DNA from 2 places in the Bacillus salitolerans genome. Region 2 is predicted to be linked to the other one. Evidence: a T-box and tRNA genes for the amino acid it is inferred to sense, from the RefSeq annotation. Region 2 holds a T-box; the other holds one or more tRNA genes.
What was found. A T-box is a leader RNA that pairs with one kind of tRNA and senses whether it is charged. The one in region 2 lies ahead of ACFSCX_RS11550 (glutamine--tRNA ligase/YqeY domain fusion protein), so its partner is inferred to be a tRNA-Gln.
Positions count from the first base shown of each region.

Region 1: it encodes a tRNA-Gln, which carries the amino acid that the T-box ahead of ACFSCX_RS11550 (glutamine--tRNA ligase/YqeY domain fusion protein) is inferred to sense. The anticodon was not compared.

Region 1 is NZ_JBHUEM010000009.1:13,337-21,814, forward strand. It holds gene comGB (competence type IV pilus assembly protein ComGB) at 1-694, opposite strand, end outside; gene comGA (competence type IV pilus ATPase ComGA) at 672-1,745, opposite strand; tRNA gene ACFSCX_RS08125 (tRNA-Gln) at 1,908-1,979, shown strand; gene ACFSCX_RS08130 (DUF2626 domain-containing protein) at 2,204-2,449, shown strand; gene ACFSCX_RS08135 (class I SAM-dependent methyltransferase) at 2,493-3,596, opposite strand; gene ACFSCX_RS08140 (MBL fold metallo-hydrolase) at 3,608-4,243, opposite strand; gene ACFSCX_RS08145 (hypothetical protein) at 4,535-5,014, shown strand; gene ACFSCX_RS08150 (DUF2759 domain-containing protein) at 5,120-5,293, shown strand; gene ACFSCX_RS08155 (MTH1187 family thiamine-binding protein) at 5,674-5,988, opposite strand; gene ACFSCX_RS08160 (YqgU-like beta propeller domain-containing protein) at 6,006-7,139, opposite strand; gene ACFSCX_RS08165 (M14 family metallopeptidase) at 7,610-8,478, opposite strand, start outside.
Region 2 is NZ_JBHUEM010000018.1:13,280-21,757, reverse strand. It holds gene ACFSCX_RS11580 (hypothetical protein) at 1-9, shown strand, start outside; gene ACFSCX_RS11575 (hypothetical protein) at 67-381, shown strand; gene ACFSCX_RS11570 (DUF2179 domain-containing protein) at 477-1,010, opposite strand; gene ACFSCX_RS11565 (nucleotidyltransferase family protein) at 1,407-1,976, shown strand; gene ACFSCX_RS11560 (hypothetical protein) at 2,016-2,882, shown strand; gene ACFSCX_RS11555 (hypothetical protein) at 3,165-3,815, shown strand; T-box leader at 3,974-4,233, shown strand; gene ACFSCX_RS11550 (glutamine--tRNA ligase/YqeY domain fusion protein) at 4,314-5,990, shown strand; gene ACFSCX_RS11545 (hypothetical protein) at 7,072-7,653, shown strand; gene ACFSCX_RS11540 (DUF3221 domain-containing protein) at 7,916-8,071, shown strand; gene ACFSCX_RS11535 (aldo/keto reductase) at 8,333-8,478, shown strand, end outside.

The sequences.
Region 1 (8,478 bases), on a different contig from region 2:
CATAAATGGATAAACCTCCTTTAATTAACTGGCTTAGCTGAATTGCGAAATATTGGGAATAAAACATGCTAATGATGGGACCGTACAATGGGAGTGTACTTAGCCACTGAATTCGTTTTGTTAAAGGTGTTTTTTTGAATTGTAGCCAAAAGAGAATGAATAGGATGCCTAGGAGGATGGCGGAGAAAATCGTGAGAATGGGAAACCATTTCACAATTCCAAGTATCAAACCTAATAAAGGAGTTTCAGGGATGTTCATCGATTCAAACATACGTAAGAACTGAGGAAATAAAAAAAGATTACTTATCGTTAATAGGAAGAATGTAATACAGATAAGAATAATGGGGTATTGCATTATTTTCAAAAGCTGCTTTTGGTAAATAACTTTATGTTCTAACAGCTCACTTGCTTCTTTTAAGGCAAAACTGATATTGCCGTGGTTTTCTGCAAAGTATAAATAACCTAAAATATCACGGTGAAAACTTAATCTCACAAGTACCTCATGAAAGGTTGCCCCATCTCTCATTCCCTTGATTGCTTGATCTATTTGTCTTCTCTTCAAAGGGGGTAAATGAAGCGTAAGGAACATTAACCCTTCTAATAGTGGGTATCCCCGTTCTAATAATGTGCTTAATTGTTTCAATAATTTTGCTTGATCCTCGAGTTTCCATTTAGCTCGTAGTCGTTTTCTCAAGCTCCCACCCTTCCAAATCCTTTCTTGATAAATACCCTAATGCAATTCCTTTATTAACTAATTGAAAGAGAGTGGGATAAGAGTATGTGACGTCTTTCCCTTTCGCTTCATCGATAACACCTTTCAAACTTGTTCCAAATAATATCTCATATACACTTACCCGCCTATTTCCTTTCCATTTTCTACACAAAGCACTGCACTGTTCATTACAGAAGGGACATTTCACTTCAAATAGACGTTGTGCGGCCACTGCAATAACTGTCTGTTCTATCTCCTGGAGCGAAACGTTAAATTCTAGAAGCCGGTATATCGCTCCCTTCGTATCCTTTGTATGCATGGTTGAAAGTACTAAATGGCCAGTTAAAGCAGCGCGTATCGCAATTTTAGCTGTTTCCTCATCCCTAATTTCCCCCACCATGATAATGTCAGGGTCATGTCGTAAAATCGCTTTTAAGCCAGTTGAATATGTTATTCCAGCCTTTTCGTTCACTTGTACCTGTAAGAGATTTTCTGTAAATTTTTCAATCGGATCTTCTAGTGTAATGACATTGCGATGGGTCCTCTCAATCGAAGCGTGTAGTAGAGAATATAGTGTGGTTGTCTTACCTGAACCTGTTGGTCCTGTAAAAATAATCAAGCCATGGATTTGCGTCATAAAGGAAAGTAAAGTTTTAGTTGAGTTAGGAAATAAGGATAGTTCGGATAAAGGATAGGATTCATCTTGTGGGAGTAACCGAATGACTAGACTCTCATCATGGTGAGTTGGTAAGGTGGATAAGCGAAGATTAATAATGACTTGATTTACGGATATCATGAGAGATCCAGATTGCGGCCTTCGTTTTTCACCAATATCCATGGAGGCCAAAAATTTAAAGTGGGATAGTAGCTTTACCGCCAAGTCTTTTGGAATAGTCGTCTTTGTGAAGAGATGTGATCCAATTCTGTACTTAATGTGACATTCCGTTTTTTTAGGAATTAGATGGATATCTGTCACTCCTTTCTTTACTGCATCATGAATTAATCCCTCCGCATGATGTTCAACCATGCTCAATACGTTCACCTCTTTCATATTTTCTTATCTTATAAATTCAACGCCTATGAGGGAATTCCTCTTACATAACAGAAAAAAAATTTGTACGACCTCTGTTTGCTTAATACAGAAAATAAGTATATTACACTTATAGTTATCCATACTAGTAAGGAACTCCTATATTGGGCTATAGCCAAGTGGTAAGGCAACGGACTTTGACTCCGTCATGCGTTGGTTCGAATCCAGCTAGCCCAGTTCATAACCAAAAGGAGGAGTCTCGCATCTTCCAAATTGTTTTGTATTAATGCAATAGTTTCTAATTACATAGCCTATTTTTTTCTTTTGCCCAAACTAAGGTTAATCATAAAAATTAAATCTTCAAGATTACGACACAAACTTACCCCATCACATATTTACATTGATAAAATCGTCCATTATAATAGTAAAGTGATGGATAAGGGTATAAAGGAGGGATACATATGGATCGTATGTACCGTGTAATGGGCTTTTGGACTGGTATCTTCACCGTCATGTTCTATCTAGGTGATATGTATACAGCCTCATTACTTTTCTTAGGACAAACTGCATTTTTTGTATTTTTAGGCTATTTAAACCTATCAGAACGTATGTATATTTATATTTTCGGTGCTTACTTAACTGTTTTCTTTGTTGGTTTTACTTACTGGACAACATTTATGATGACTCCGGGTGTAGGTGGCCACTAATACGTAAAATAAAAAACGACGGATATGATTCGTCGTTTTTTATTTATGTTAAAAAGTCTTCAATTTTGATTCCTTTTGTCTGAAGAAGCACTCGAAATGATGAGCTTATTCCACCTTGCATAATAAGTGAGCGAATCGCTCGGTTTTTTTTGCTTACTTCAGAAAAAGGATCGTTATTTACATGGTCTTGCAAATAATGTAAAATACCAGATTCAATAAGAAATTCATCCTGCCTTACTAACCTTTGATCTGTAAATCCAGCCCACTCACCAGCTTTGATTAATTTGTCAAAGTGAATATGTGTTGTTAGATCCATCTCTCCTACATTCTTTAATGGATCTTCAATCATCTGATGTTTGTAATATCCACGTAGGCTTCCTTGACTATGAAACGGCAATCCCCATTCATGATCGCTATATCCATAATCAATTGTAATGACAAGACCTTCTTCAACCCAGCTACTTAATTCGAGAAATAAGAAATCCATTACAAGAGGGATCTCATATCTCTGTCCCTCCTTTAGTTCCACTCCATATTTCTCAACAAAGGATAAAATTTGATCATTACAAAGCGGAGTTACCATTTCTACAAGTTCAGCACCCACTCTCCCTATCATGATTTCATGAAAAGCACCATTTTGTTTCTTTATGACATGAACTGGAAGAGCATCAAAGAATTCATTGGAAAAAATAATCCCTTTGAACGTAGGAAAACATTCTTTTGCATCCTTTATTTGATTAAAAAGTTCCACATTATCAAACTCTTGTAGCTGCTCCTGAATTAATTCCTTATGAAATGGGCTTGCTTCTATCAAAATATACTTCCCCTTTATAAAAGTATCAGGAGATAACTCTTTCCATGTGTGCAGCACTTGTTTTGCAAACGTACCGTTCCCCCCTCCAATTTCTAAGATGATTGGAGGAACAAGACCCTTTTGAATAAGCTGAACGAGCTTCGTTCCAATAATTTCAGCGAATACATCGGAAACTGAGCTACTCGTATAAAAATCTCCACTCTTTCCTATTTTGGTTTGACCCTTCATGTAATACCCAGCGCTTGGGTGATATAATGCCAACTCCATGAAGTCTGCATAGGAAATACATCCACTCTCTGTATTTTCAATGGCCTGCAAAATCAGTTGTTTCATACGACCCATCATTAAAAACCATTTAAAAACGGATTTGAATCCATTTCTTGTTGAATCGTAGTCTCGCCGCCGTGTCCGGATAGGACAAGTGTTTCTTCCGGCAAGGTAAGTAGCTTATCATGAATACTCTTCATGAGAACATCGTAATTTCCACCTGGTAAATCTGTTCTTCCTATACTCCCTTCAAATAATGCATCACCGGAAAAAACTAGGTTTTCATCTTTAAAATAAATGGAAATACTTCCTGGTGAATGACCTGGGGTCTCGAATATTTCAAATGTAAAACTACCTATCGACATCAGTCCTTCAGAAGATATAATTTCTTCAGCTGGTTTTAAACGAATAGGCTCTCCAAATGGAAGATTAATGGATAAGTTTAGAGCAGGATCCATTAGCCAGCTTTGCTCTTTCTTGTGAATATAAACGGGAATTTCGTACATGTCCCTAACATCATCGACAGCACCTATATGATCATAATGAGCATGTGTTAGTAATATGGCAATCGGCTTTAGTTGGTTTTCCTTAATATACCCAAATACTTTGCTTGGTTCACTTCCTGGATCAATGATTAAACACTCTTTTTGTTGATTCGAAATTATGTAAGCATTTGTGCCAATCGGACCTAATGGCATTCTTCTCCACTTCACTTGAAATCCCTCCATTTACAAACTACTAGTCATTATTTTACACTAAAAAATAGGATGACGGAACAAAAGGCTCAGCGCGCCCCGTTTAACCTCGACAAGCAAATGTTACTTGAAGAGTAAAGAGTGCTTTTTCCTTTTACTCTTCAAGTAACATTTGACCACGAGAAGGGTGAAATTGCAAAGATTGACGCACTTTCATCTTGGTAGAGTGCTGGAGCAGAATACTTAGAACACGTAATTTGATAGTATAAAAACGTATTCTTATCCTAAAAAATAGAGGAATGATAATAAATGAAAAGTATATATGGAATTGAATTATTAGACGCAAGCTATGCCGATATCATTGAGCCCTTTCTTCCAATTACTCATTCCTTTTTAGGAAGCTTCTCTTCTATTTATTTGTTTAATTCTTACGAAGACATCTCTTACTTGCAAAATCAATTAGAGGAATATGAGATCATTGACAGTGTTCATCACTTATTAAAGCTTGAAAACGTAGAGTATTTTGAGGGTTCAGGTAGTTTAAATGATTATGGATTCAAGTTTCCTAATCAATCCTATTACGTAATCAGGAACATGGTTCGAGCGTTTTCCATTTTAAGTGGGGATGAGCAAGAAATTAAAATGGCTTTGTTACAATTTGATGAACATTTATTAGCAAAACAGGGTAAGTTATATGTAGTAGACGCTCATCATCAAGGTCTAATAGAAAAAATTGCAGAAGCCTACAATATAACGGTGTCCTTTTTAAACCTCGACAAAATGGTTTAAAACGATTAAAATAAGGTAGGATATATGTTACATATGCTAGAGGTATTAAAACTTAGGATAAAAAATAACCTCTCATGTAAAAATTAATAGAAGGGGGTATTATTCATGGGTTTAGTCATTATTTTCGCATTAGTTACGTTATTAGCAGTTGCAGGAACAGTTCGTTCCCTTCGTGAAAAAAATATGCTTGGTTTATTGTTTGCAGCAGGAACGCTTGTAGTATTTGGTTGGTTTACAATCATGACTTTAATCAATCATGGATTCCCAGTTGCTCATTAATTGACTACTATTAGCCCCTAAGTGTTTTTAATACTTTTAGGGACTTTTCAAATGCTATTATGGGGGAAAATGATAATCCCCCTATAAATGTAAAGCCATCAACTAAAGTTGATGGCTTTTATTTTTAAGAAAGTATAAGTTTCTGGTGGTTAGTTTATACAATGTTACGGCTAAATCCAGCTCTAGCGCCCAGCCAAGATGAAATGGCAACGATCTTTGCCATTTCATCCTACTCGAGAGAAAAAGAAAAATCACTTTTCCATAGTCAACTAACCTGTCATGAATATAAGGGTAAACCACCCTTTTTTTCATGACAGAACATTTGCTCTGCCTTAGGCTAAACGGGGCGCCCTGAGCCTTTTGTTCTTCTTATTCTTTTTTTACTTCTCCAATTCACGCCTTACACTGTCTAATTTATCATTCATCGTTACTTTTTTATCACGACGGTCATCAATTCTAATATTTGTTGCTACTCTCATAATTCCCTTCTTAAAAGGGGATTCATGAATTGCCTGAATGACCTCAAATAATACAGGAAGATTTCCTTCAATGATTGTACTCATAGGTGTTAATTGAAAAGTAATTAATCCTTGTTCTTCATACTTTTTAAGAATGCTCTGTATTTCTGCAACATAAGGACTTACACTTGGAGAACCAGTACCTGTTGGAATCACTGTAACGTCTACAATAGCCATAAATTATTCACCTCTAATTAAAATGATTGTTTTACGAAGAAATGTACAGTCCTATTCTTTATATCAAGAATTTCCTCAAATTGAAACCCTATAAGGCAAAGTTCCCCATCAGGAGAAATACTAATAGGTCGATTCTCCGTGTTTTTCAGTAATTGCGTTCCTTCTCCTGTTTCTGTTGAGAATTGTATAAACGATAATGATTCTGGCTCAGATCCGATTGCAGTTGGTTTAAATAAGTATAATTGTTTTGAACCTGAATGATAATCGAAATTAGGTACCCACCACCTATCAGAAAATGTATTAATCATAGGTAATGTAAATTCTTGGATGACCTTTAAGCTTTTTTGATCATATAATTGATAAATAGATTTCATCTGAGCGGATGTAACCGTAAGTAATATATCTTTAAATGATTGAAAAGCGAGAATTTGGTCAATCATTTTTTCTTCTTTTCCACTTTCTAAATCATACACGTATAAAGGAGCATTAAAACTTGTATTTTCTTCATCCCACTTCAAGTAAGCAACTTTTGTTGTATCGACCCATTGTATAAATGGCTGATTTACCTCTGGATTAGTAACTGTCTTCGTTTGCACACTTAACACATACGTTTCAAAAGACCAATCATCTAAAAAGCTCGTTACAAATAGCTCATGCTCGTTGAATGGATTCCAAACAAATTGAAGCTCAATTGAGCCAACTCCCCACTTTAAAGCTTCCTTACCTTTATGATCAAGTAGTACTAAATTTGCTTCATAGCTTGTAACAGCCGTATGTACAACAAAATATCTCCTACTAGGATTTGCTTGTAAAGTGATAATTTGATCTTTTGTTTCGTAAAACAATTCTGATTCACCATTGAATATATTATAACGATAGATCTTAGAGCCTTGGGTACCATTGGTAATATACAGGATGGTCTGGTTATCATACCAATCTGCAACAGAGTTAAAGTAATCTCCCTTTACTTGTAGAGGAATGATAGTCTTTTCACCAAAAAATTGTCCGGAAGGTTGCACTTTGTAGTCAAAGGTATACTCTTTCATCGGAGCAAGTGTATATCCATCTGTTTCAAAAGAATTACAAGCAGAAAGAATAGAAAAACTAGCACATATAATAAACCATACAAAGAAACGGATCAAAACACTCACCTCATTACTACCTATATTAATAAGACGATTCGGACTACAAAAAGTTTCAAATTTATTTTCTCATAACATCCTTCTTTATCTATAACCGATATTGTGACGCTTCAACCAGATAAATTTTTTTCTTATGAGCCGTATATGGTCTCCCTGATTTCAAAAAAAATGGCTACTTTTCTTCAATTCCTTGTAGTGTAGACATGTAGTAAGACCATTGATATACATTTTTCCATTCAATTTGTTAAAAATATAACATGTTTTTATTGAAAAAAAATAGATATACTCAGCTTTTTGTAATTTAACAGAAAACTTAAGAAAATTTATCAGTGACCTCATATATTTATCAGCAGCTTTTCATGTTATCGGAAACTTTCCACACGTTTTCGGCAACTCTTACTATTTTAACAGCCATATCATCTGTATGATCAGTAGCTACTAATCCTCTCAAAAAACAGCCGCGCTAATGGCGACTGTTTTTATATCATATATAAACTAGCTAGAAAAATACCGATAGACTGTTTATATATTTCATCAAACTGTGAGATTGGAAGAGGATTTACCCCTTCTCCTAATTCAACTGTATATCCTGGACGCCTGTAGGTTAAGATAAACCAATCCCTAAAACCAGCATGACTATCGATGTCTTTGACTGCTTTATATCCACTAACTCTCTCAAATTCGTTTACAATACTCTCGGCAATTGGCGGTTCGTGATTTAAGTACCCCCAATAGATTTCCTTTCCTTGTGTATGAAACGCAACGACCATTGAAAAATCACTAGTCTTTGTTAATTCGGCTATGGCAATAGACTCAGGTTCAGATAACGGTGCATCCCCTGGATAATCACGTGGTGCTGGTGACTTTGGTTCCTTTCGCCCTTTTTCAATCTCCCAATACGACGGATATTGATTATTTAGATCCACTCCCCGAATATTAGCTTTCCAATTTCTAAAATCATGACTTCCTCCATTGATTTCCAATACTTCTGAGTGATAAGCCGCTTTTTCAGGAAGACCGTTTAGAACAAGGTCAACTCCATCGGGATTTACCATGGGTACAATAGATAAGGTAACCTTATGGAAATAAGGCTCCATTTGATGCCCATTAATGGACCCAAAATTTGTTAATGCGAGAAGATAATCATTCACAAATTGCATGATTACAGAAGTAGTAATCCATTCATTTGCATGAAAAGACCCGTTAATATGAATATGTTTATCTCCGGTTCCAATTTTTATCTCGTATAGGTCTTTATTTAGCACCGATTTTCCAATTGAATGTACCTTTATGAAAGGGAACACTGTTCGAAGTCTTTGAATATCGGTGACAAGCGTTGGATAGTCAT
Region 2 (8,478 bases):
AAAAAATAATTTTTAATGAGGAACTTGGATTTTATATGGTAAAAACTTATGTTAGCGGGGGATTGTATGAGTGAAATAGATGTAACTATGACTATTTATGTTATTTTTTTGATTGTAGCTACTTTTATAAGTTTTAAATATGGTTCGACTATGATTAGAAAAACGGGATTGTTCCTACCCCATGCATTAATTGCTGGTGCTATCAACTTAGCTTTAGGTTTGTTTGCAATAGTAGGATGGTATTTCTTCGCATGGAGTGTAAATGAATTTCTGTTCTTCGGAGGATTAGTGTTAGGCATAGGTTTATTAGTTGTGGGCGAAGCTGCTTTGATTACTATCTTATGTATAAAACGAAAGAAATGGATACAAATTTACAAATAAACCTTAATTAGAAGAACAGTGATTCTTCAAAAACAGAGCTAAACTTTAACAGCTTTAAGATGAAAGTAGGCGAATAGTTAAGCCTAGCTTCTTTCTCAATTTGTTTTGCTTTTCTTTTTCCTTTTCATGGACTTTAGAAGATAACCCCCTTTAAATTTCCGTGGCTCATAGGAAATTATAAATGCATATGGCTCATATTGCTCGATCATATTTATTAATTTTTCTTCCACACTTCTTTTTGTCAAAATTTGAAGTTGATAACGGACACTTTCTTTTCCCATTCCTTCGAATACCGTCACTCCGAACCCACTTTCACGCAAAGCTGAAACAAGCTCAATATTCATATTCATTAAGTTAACAGTGAGGGTTGTGTACCCTAAAGCCAATTTATTTTCAATATAACCACCTAAATATATACCGGCTGCAAATCCCGTAGCATAAACAAGCATCTCAGCTATACTTTGATCACCACTAAGGACAATGGATAAACCAAACACATAAATCAAGGCTTCCATAAATCCAAAAATAGAAGCAAGAATGCTCATATTCTTAACAACAAAAATAATTCGGAGGGATAATATCGGTACTAATATAATTTGTAATATAAAAATCAAAAGGATGCTAGGCAATGTAATCGTCCTTTCTTTAAGGATTAGTTCTCGTTAAATTTCAGAGTCCTTCTTTTAGCATTAACAAAAACTTCGAATTCATGAATAGTTGCCATCAGGGGTTTAAATACCGTCATATATATCCGATAAATCTCCCTTTCTCATTAGATAGTTAATTAAAAAATAGAAACATAAACATAATTCTCGCAAGCATGGGAAAGTGACCATTCTTATGAAACATCTATTAATGGTAAATAGAGCATAAGGATCGCCACGGTGGCGACTATGTACCAAGGAACAGGCACTGATCCAGCAGGAATATTTCCTAATTTGTTGAAATAATGAGCAGGAGTGATTTAGCAAAAAATGAAATTAGCCAAATTGATTAGCTACTTAAAATAGAAATATGTAAGGAGAATGAATGTGCTAGAAACTTTATCTATTATAGGGGACAGGTTCAATAAATTGAAGTTTACTTGGGGAGTAGGTGGTTCTCTTTTACTTAATTTTTATCAATTAATTGATAAACCTAATGATATTGATATTTTGGTTAGTGAAACGAATGCCATCCAATTAAATGAGGTTATATCGTTCATTGGAATATCAAAACAAGCAAAACGGTCTACACCTTTCCTTACAACGTATTTCACTAAATATAGTATCCAAAATATAGATATTGATATTATGGGTGGATTTGCGATACAGCACACAGAAGGTGTATATAAATTATCACTTAAATCGGAATCAATTGTGGCCCATAAGAAGATAAATGGAGTGGACATTCCTTTATGTTCACTAGAAGACTGGTATATCTTGTACTGTCTAATCCCTGGGAAACAAGAAAAAGCTGATCTTATTGAAAATCATTTGAAATCAAAAGGCATAACACATCCAAGATTGTTAGAAGAAGCTCTGCTGCAACCTTTACCATTTGATGTAAAAGAAAGGGTAGTAAACTTATTAATGCTAAAAAGGAGGAATAATTGAAAGTTATAAAACAAAATTATTAGAAATAAGGAGTAAGATATGTATAAAAACACTCTCCTATTGGCGATACTCACAATAGTTTTTTCAAGCGGTTGTGCCTTAAGTACTTCTAAAGAATTAGAATTAAATGAAATTCACATGAATAAACTTGTACACGGGATTACAGAACAAGAAATGACTTTAAAGAATGCAATCGAAAAATATTCTGATCATGTTGTTTTGGGAACTATTAATGCGTTTGAGAAATTAAATAATACAAGAGATGTTTACAAAGTTACCATTAGTGATTCAGTTCTAGGTGGTACACCAGAGGAAATATTAGTGTACACAGCTGAAAAAAATATTCTTGAAATGGATAAAGAGTACCTATTATTTTTAAAAGATTTCAGTTCTAATCTGTACGACCAAGATTTCTTTGTTTTAAATGAAGAATTTGTAATTAAAGTTGAGGAAGATGGAACATTAGCGAGATTAGTCGATGTTTTCAAAAAGACCTATGTACCACCTTTTGTTGAAGAGAAGTTCAATAACTATGGTGAGTTGAAAAAATATATACAAGCGAACTATAATAAAAAGAAAAAAATCAACAAACAATCTGTAGATAAGTTAAATGAAAAAGACCTGGTAGATAAAGCTGATCATATTGTTATCATCACTGTTACAGAAGTAACACCGGTAAATAATGGATTAGCAATAGTTGGATATCGTGTAAATAAGGCGTATAAAAATGGGAACTTAGTAAACGTACATTCTCTACTTTTACCAAACAGTGTTGAAGTAGGAAAAGAATATCTTATTTTCCTTCGTAATACGGAAGGGAGCGCTGTAACAATAACATCGAGACAAGGAAGTATTCTTGAGAAAGATAGTAAAGAATATGAAAAAATGCTTAAATTACTAAACTAAACTACATTCACCACAGTAAAAATGGCTGTGGTATTTTTAATTTTTGTAAACATAAAATTCTCCTTAGTCGTTAGCTTATCTATTGTTCTTACTTCTAACAATTAACCAGCAATAATCCGTAGTAAAGCTATTATTATTAGAAAGATATTAGGGTGAAGCTCTATAGAAGTGCCAGAATAATCTAATGTGCTCTAATCCACTAAGGGTTAGAGACTTTCATTTAAAGGGATTTACAATTGGAATATAGAATCCTTATAAAGGAATTTTATGGGAGGTAGAATGATGCGGAAAATAATAATTACCTTAATACTTACTGGAGCATTTTTACTTATCATTCAATTTACTGATAAGAATGATAATAAGAATACTCTACATCAAACAGAGATTAAGAATACTTCAACACCAAATTTAGAAAGTCATTCACCAAAGGAAATTGATGATGATACTAGTCTTGATTTACAATCTCTATTTAAAGAGTCAAGGTCAAAAGTTGAAAAAATGAAAAATATTGAGCAGCCATTAGAAGAGTGGCTTATTCTTTACATAGTAGCATCTAAAATAAATTCCACTCCAAATCAAAATGAAACTGATCCAGAATTATTATTAAAAGCACACCAATCAATGGAGCAATATAAAAAGGAAATAAACTATGCTGAAACGATTTATGGTATTGAAGTTATGAAAGATGAAATCCTAGATGAATTAAAGACCCTTAGTATTCAACAAGCTGTTTTATTTATGCTCTATGAAGCGTATGCAAATTCTATTGGAAAAGCGTTAGAGGATCTAGAAGATGATTCGGTTATATATGAGAGTATCCGAAGGGATATATCAAGAAAAAAGGTACTTATAAAAATCAAAGAGAAATATTCAATAAAAAATGATGATGATGCATATTCAAAGTACTTTGAAGAATTGTTAAAATATAACTAATGATGACCAAGTATCGAGGGAATAGGGGTTGAATAAAAGAATCTAGTTGAGAAAGTTATTGTTGTTGTGTTTTCTACACTTGGGAGTATTTACATAAAAATATCTTTACAAATGCTAATGACGTTGATATTATATTGGGTAATTTATATCATAATAATGAAAACGCGATGAAGAGAAGAGTAAATAAATTTATTCTTTACAGAGAGCTCCCTGATGCTGAAAAGGGGGTAAGAATTATTTATTGAACCAAGACTCTGAGCATTTACATTGGAATCTATTATGTAGAGCGATAATGTGACAGGAGCTCCTGTTATAGAGCTAGGGTATAAGTATTTTTCAATACCGTACCTGAAGAGGTTAATATGGAGACATATTAATAAACTGGGGTGGCACCACGATATAAAATCTCGTCCCCAAGGCTGAAATAGTCTTGGGGGTGGGATTTTTTTTATTGAATCAAAAAACAAAGCAAAATTATTGTTTAATGGAGGGATAAAAATGAACGAAGAGAAGATAGGGATTTTCAATAGTATTGAAAGGATTGTTGAGGAAGATGTAAGGAATGGTTCTTATAGAAGAACAGTTTGCACAAGGTTTCCCCCTGAGCCAAACGGTTATCTCCATATTGGAAGTGCCTATGCAATCAATATGAATTATATGATCGCCCAAAAATTCAAGGGGGAATTTAACCTCCGCTTTGATGATACCAATCCTCTAAAGGAAGAAAGTGAGTATGTCCATGCAATTATTGAAGATATGAATTGGTTAGGATATTCGCCTGCTAAAATATTCTATGGATCCGATTATTCGAATGAAATATTTAATGCGGCAATGAGTTTAATAAAAATGGGTAAAGCATTTGTTTGTGATTTATCACCTGAAGAAATGACGGAATACAGAGGGACTTTGACAGAGACTGGTAAAAAAAGTCCATTTAGAAATAGACCCGTTGAGGAAAACATTGAATTATTTTTAAAGATGAAAAAGGGTGAATTTCTGGCTGGTTCGAAGGTGTTAAGAGCTAAAATTGATATGGAATCGCCAAATATTAACTTAAGAGATCCTGTCTTATATAGAATTATTCACGCAAGTCATTATCGAACGGGTAAGGAATGGTGTATATATCCGATGTACGATTTTGCACACCCAATACAAGATGCCATGGAAGGGGTTACCCATTCATTATGTTCGATAGAATTCAAAGATCATCGACCTTTATACGAATGGGTATTAACAGAGCTAGGAATAAAGTACCCACCAAAACAAAGAGAATTTGGAAGAATTGATATATCTGGTGTTGTAACAAGTAAACGGTATTTGCGGGAGTTGGTTACAGAAAATTTAGTAGATGGATGGGATGATCCTAGATTACCAACTTTAAGAGGTCTCAGAAGAAGAGGCTTTACCCCTGAAAGTATTAAAATTTTTGTAAATGAAATTGGTTTTGTCAAACATCAGAGCACAGTTGATTTTACGATACTTGAAAGCATACTCCGAAATGAGCTAAAAACAAAAGTGAAAAGTATAATGGCTGTTTTAAATCCCTTGAAAGTAACGATTACAAATTATGATGAAAATAAGGCTGACCTTTTATCGATTGAAAATAATAGAGAGAATCCTGAACTAGGAAACAGGGAGGTGCCTTTTTCTAAAGTTATTTATATTGAAAAGGAAGACTTTATGGAAGTTCCAACTAAAGGGTATAAAAGACTGTCTCTACATTCGGAAGTTAGATTAAAAGGTGCCTACATTATTAAGTGTAATGAGGTAATAAAGGATGAGGGTACAGGAGAGGTTATTGAACTTCTATGTACGTATGATCCGATCACTAAAAGCGGAACAGGTTTTACAGCTAGAAAAGTAAAGGGAACTATTCATTGGGTTTCAGCTGAAGATTGTGTTTCAGTTAATGTAAATATATTCGATAAATTATTTCATAATGAAGAGATTGTGAAGGATACGCAAAAAACTTGGAATGAAAAGGTTAATCCAAGATCCATGATCGTTCTAGAGAATTGCAAAATAGAATCTTGTATTGTAAATATGAACAATGAGGATAGGTACCAATTTTTCCGACACGGTTATTTTTGTTTAGATAAATACTCAACAGACAAAAAGTTTATTTTCAATAGAATTGTCTCACTGAAGGATTCCTGGAAAGGAAAACAAAGCTAAAAGTAGGAAGGGATAGCTTTGTATAATTATGACTCTATTATAATGTGCAAAAATTGTCCTTAAAGAGTGAGTGGTAAGAAGCAACGAGGTCTTCAAGACTCGTTGCTTTTTCAGCTGCTTAAATATATATTGATTTTCTTGGTTTATCATTTTACTGAGCATGAATTCGGATCGTTTTACTTTTTTCATGACCCTATTTACTTTGAATTCAATGCTTATAAGCGATATTGTAGACTATGTTAATGGATTTGCAACATAGAAGTGGCATAAACCATCAGAATGGTTTGAAGGGTATTATATTCAACAAGAAAGTAATGAGAGGCAGTAATAGTTTTTTTTGCATTTGTCTCTCCCACATCCATCATTTTATTACTTCTGTAACATAATAAGTACGGATGGTACAGGTGTCTAATATAAGGGACAACAGTTAGAACAATATGCTCAATTTGCAAATAATGATGATTTAACTCTTTACTTCCTAAAAAAAATTTTTAAACACTAATCAAAAAATCGGCTCTAAATTTCCAACTATAGCTGTCACTAATTTTATTAACGGAGCCTTTATTGGGTTTTTAAACCTAAATATTTCCTAAAAGTGATATACTTATCGTAAACGCTTCAAGGGGAGAGTTATGAAAAATTATATTACCTTTTTCTTCATTATTCTGTTGCTCGTCTTATCCTCTTATATTCTGATTGAATATGTTCCATTTTTTAATTTTACTGGCTGGTTAGGGATGATCGTTATATTTCAATGGATTACTCAATACATTTTACCTTGGATAATTCTTTACTACTTAATACGTATCATAAGGAGAATTAAGTAGGTAATTGTTCTGCTTTAAGAAGGTGAAGTGCTAAGTATAATATGGATTTGGCTATATTGTTGGAATAGAAAGTTTCCAAACAAAGGGCGTCTAGAAACGATTGAACCAATACATTAACACAATACACTCAATGTTTTGGGAATGATTGCCATTTTTCTTGAAGGAGAATGCCATTTACAGTTTGAAGTAAAGATTACATGGGTATTATGGTGAAATATAGACGAAAATGGATGTTCTTTAAGGAGGTTGAATGTATGAGGTTAATTTCAGTTATTTTTATAGTTTTAATCATTTTATCAGGATGTTCGGCTAAACAATCTTTAGAAATGAAAAGTTTATCTGTCAATATTAATGATGATCGGTCAGGCGGAATGCGTATTACTTCTGGAGAAAAGGAAGGGGAATATATACAGCCTCTTACATTAAGTTATTATTTTGTGTTAAAAAACATAGGTGAAGAAACTCTGGGTGGAAAAGAAAACCTGAATGAAGAAACATATGAGTACGAAGATGGACTAAAAGTGTTCATTGAACCCAACGAGAAACTAATAGAAATTTCAAAAGATGTTATGGGGTTTAATATCTATAATGAAGAAGAAAGAAAGGAAGCAAAATTGGGCATGGGTAAAGTAAGTATCCCGGTTCTTGAACCAAATCAAGAAGGAGAATATCATATTGATTATGATTTAGGTGCATTAGAGGAAAATCCCGAAATAAGACTTGTACCATCAGATGAGCAATTAGATAAATTAGTAGAACATGCACGTGAAGCATCATTAGTAATTTATGTAGAAGATGAAGAAATTGGACGTTTTGAGCTTAATAATTTCAAATAAGTAAGTAAGAGGATTTTTGTTACTGTTCCTTAATAATTCAGTCATTTGATTTGAATAAACGTGGAAGCTTTTGCAAAGCTGCTTTTATTATGAACGGGAAAAAAGGTAAATATTTTGTAATTAAGGAGGAAAGATTGTAATTTTAATTATAAGGCTACTTTTCTCTTTACTTTTTTCCTTAGTTCTAGTTTCAATAGTAGTTTCCTGTTCAAATAACTAAACCTAGAGTTCTTTTATCCATTGATGTAGATAGAGACTTGATATAGATCATAGTACGGACCAGGTATGGATTTCGGTGAATGAAACAAATGATTTTCATGAGTTGAAAATCGGGAAAATAAAGGTCTGGATTAATGGAGAACTGTTAGAGTCAAATCCTCCTCAAGGAGGAGCAGCAAAGATTGAGATAGTATATTGAAGATTGATGAATACGGATTAGAATTGTCATTCCCTTCTTTAACTACTGGTGCCTTCTACAACAAGCTTATACGCTATATTTTAAGAGCTTAAAAAGTTAATTAAAATAAAGAATGGGCAGCACTGAATTATTTCAGGAACTGCCCATTTTATTCCTTAAGTACATTATACCATTTCCATCCAATTATTTTCAGTCTTTTATTTTATTCTAAAAGCATTAGTATTAGTTTTAGACATTTAAAGGTGTAAAGGAGAGGGAAATATGATAAGCGGTTATGCCACATATAAGGATACTGTCAATTACTTAGATAGGAATAGAATTGTTAACAGTGAAACGGAGTGGTTTTCTTTCTCACCAATTGCAATTGGAACTCACCTTGGTAATATGGATGAGACTGATTCAAGGCT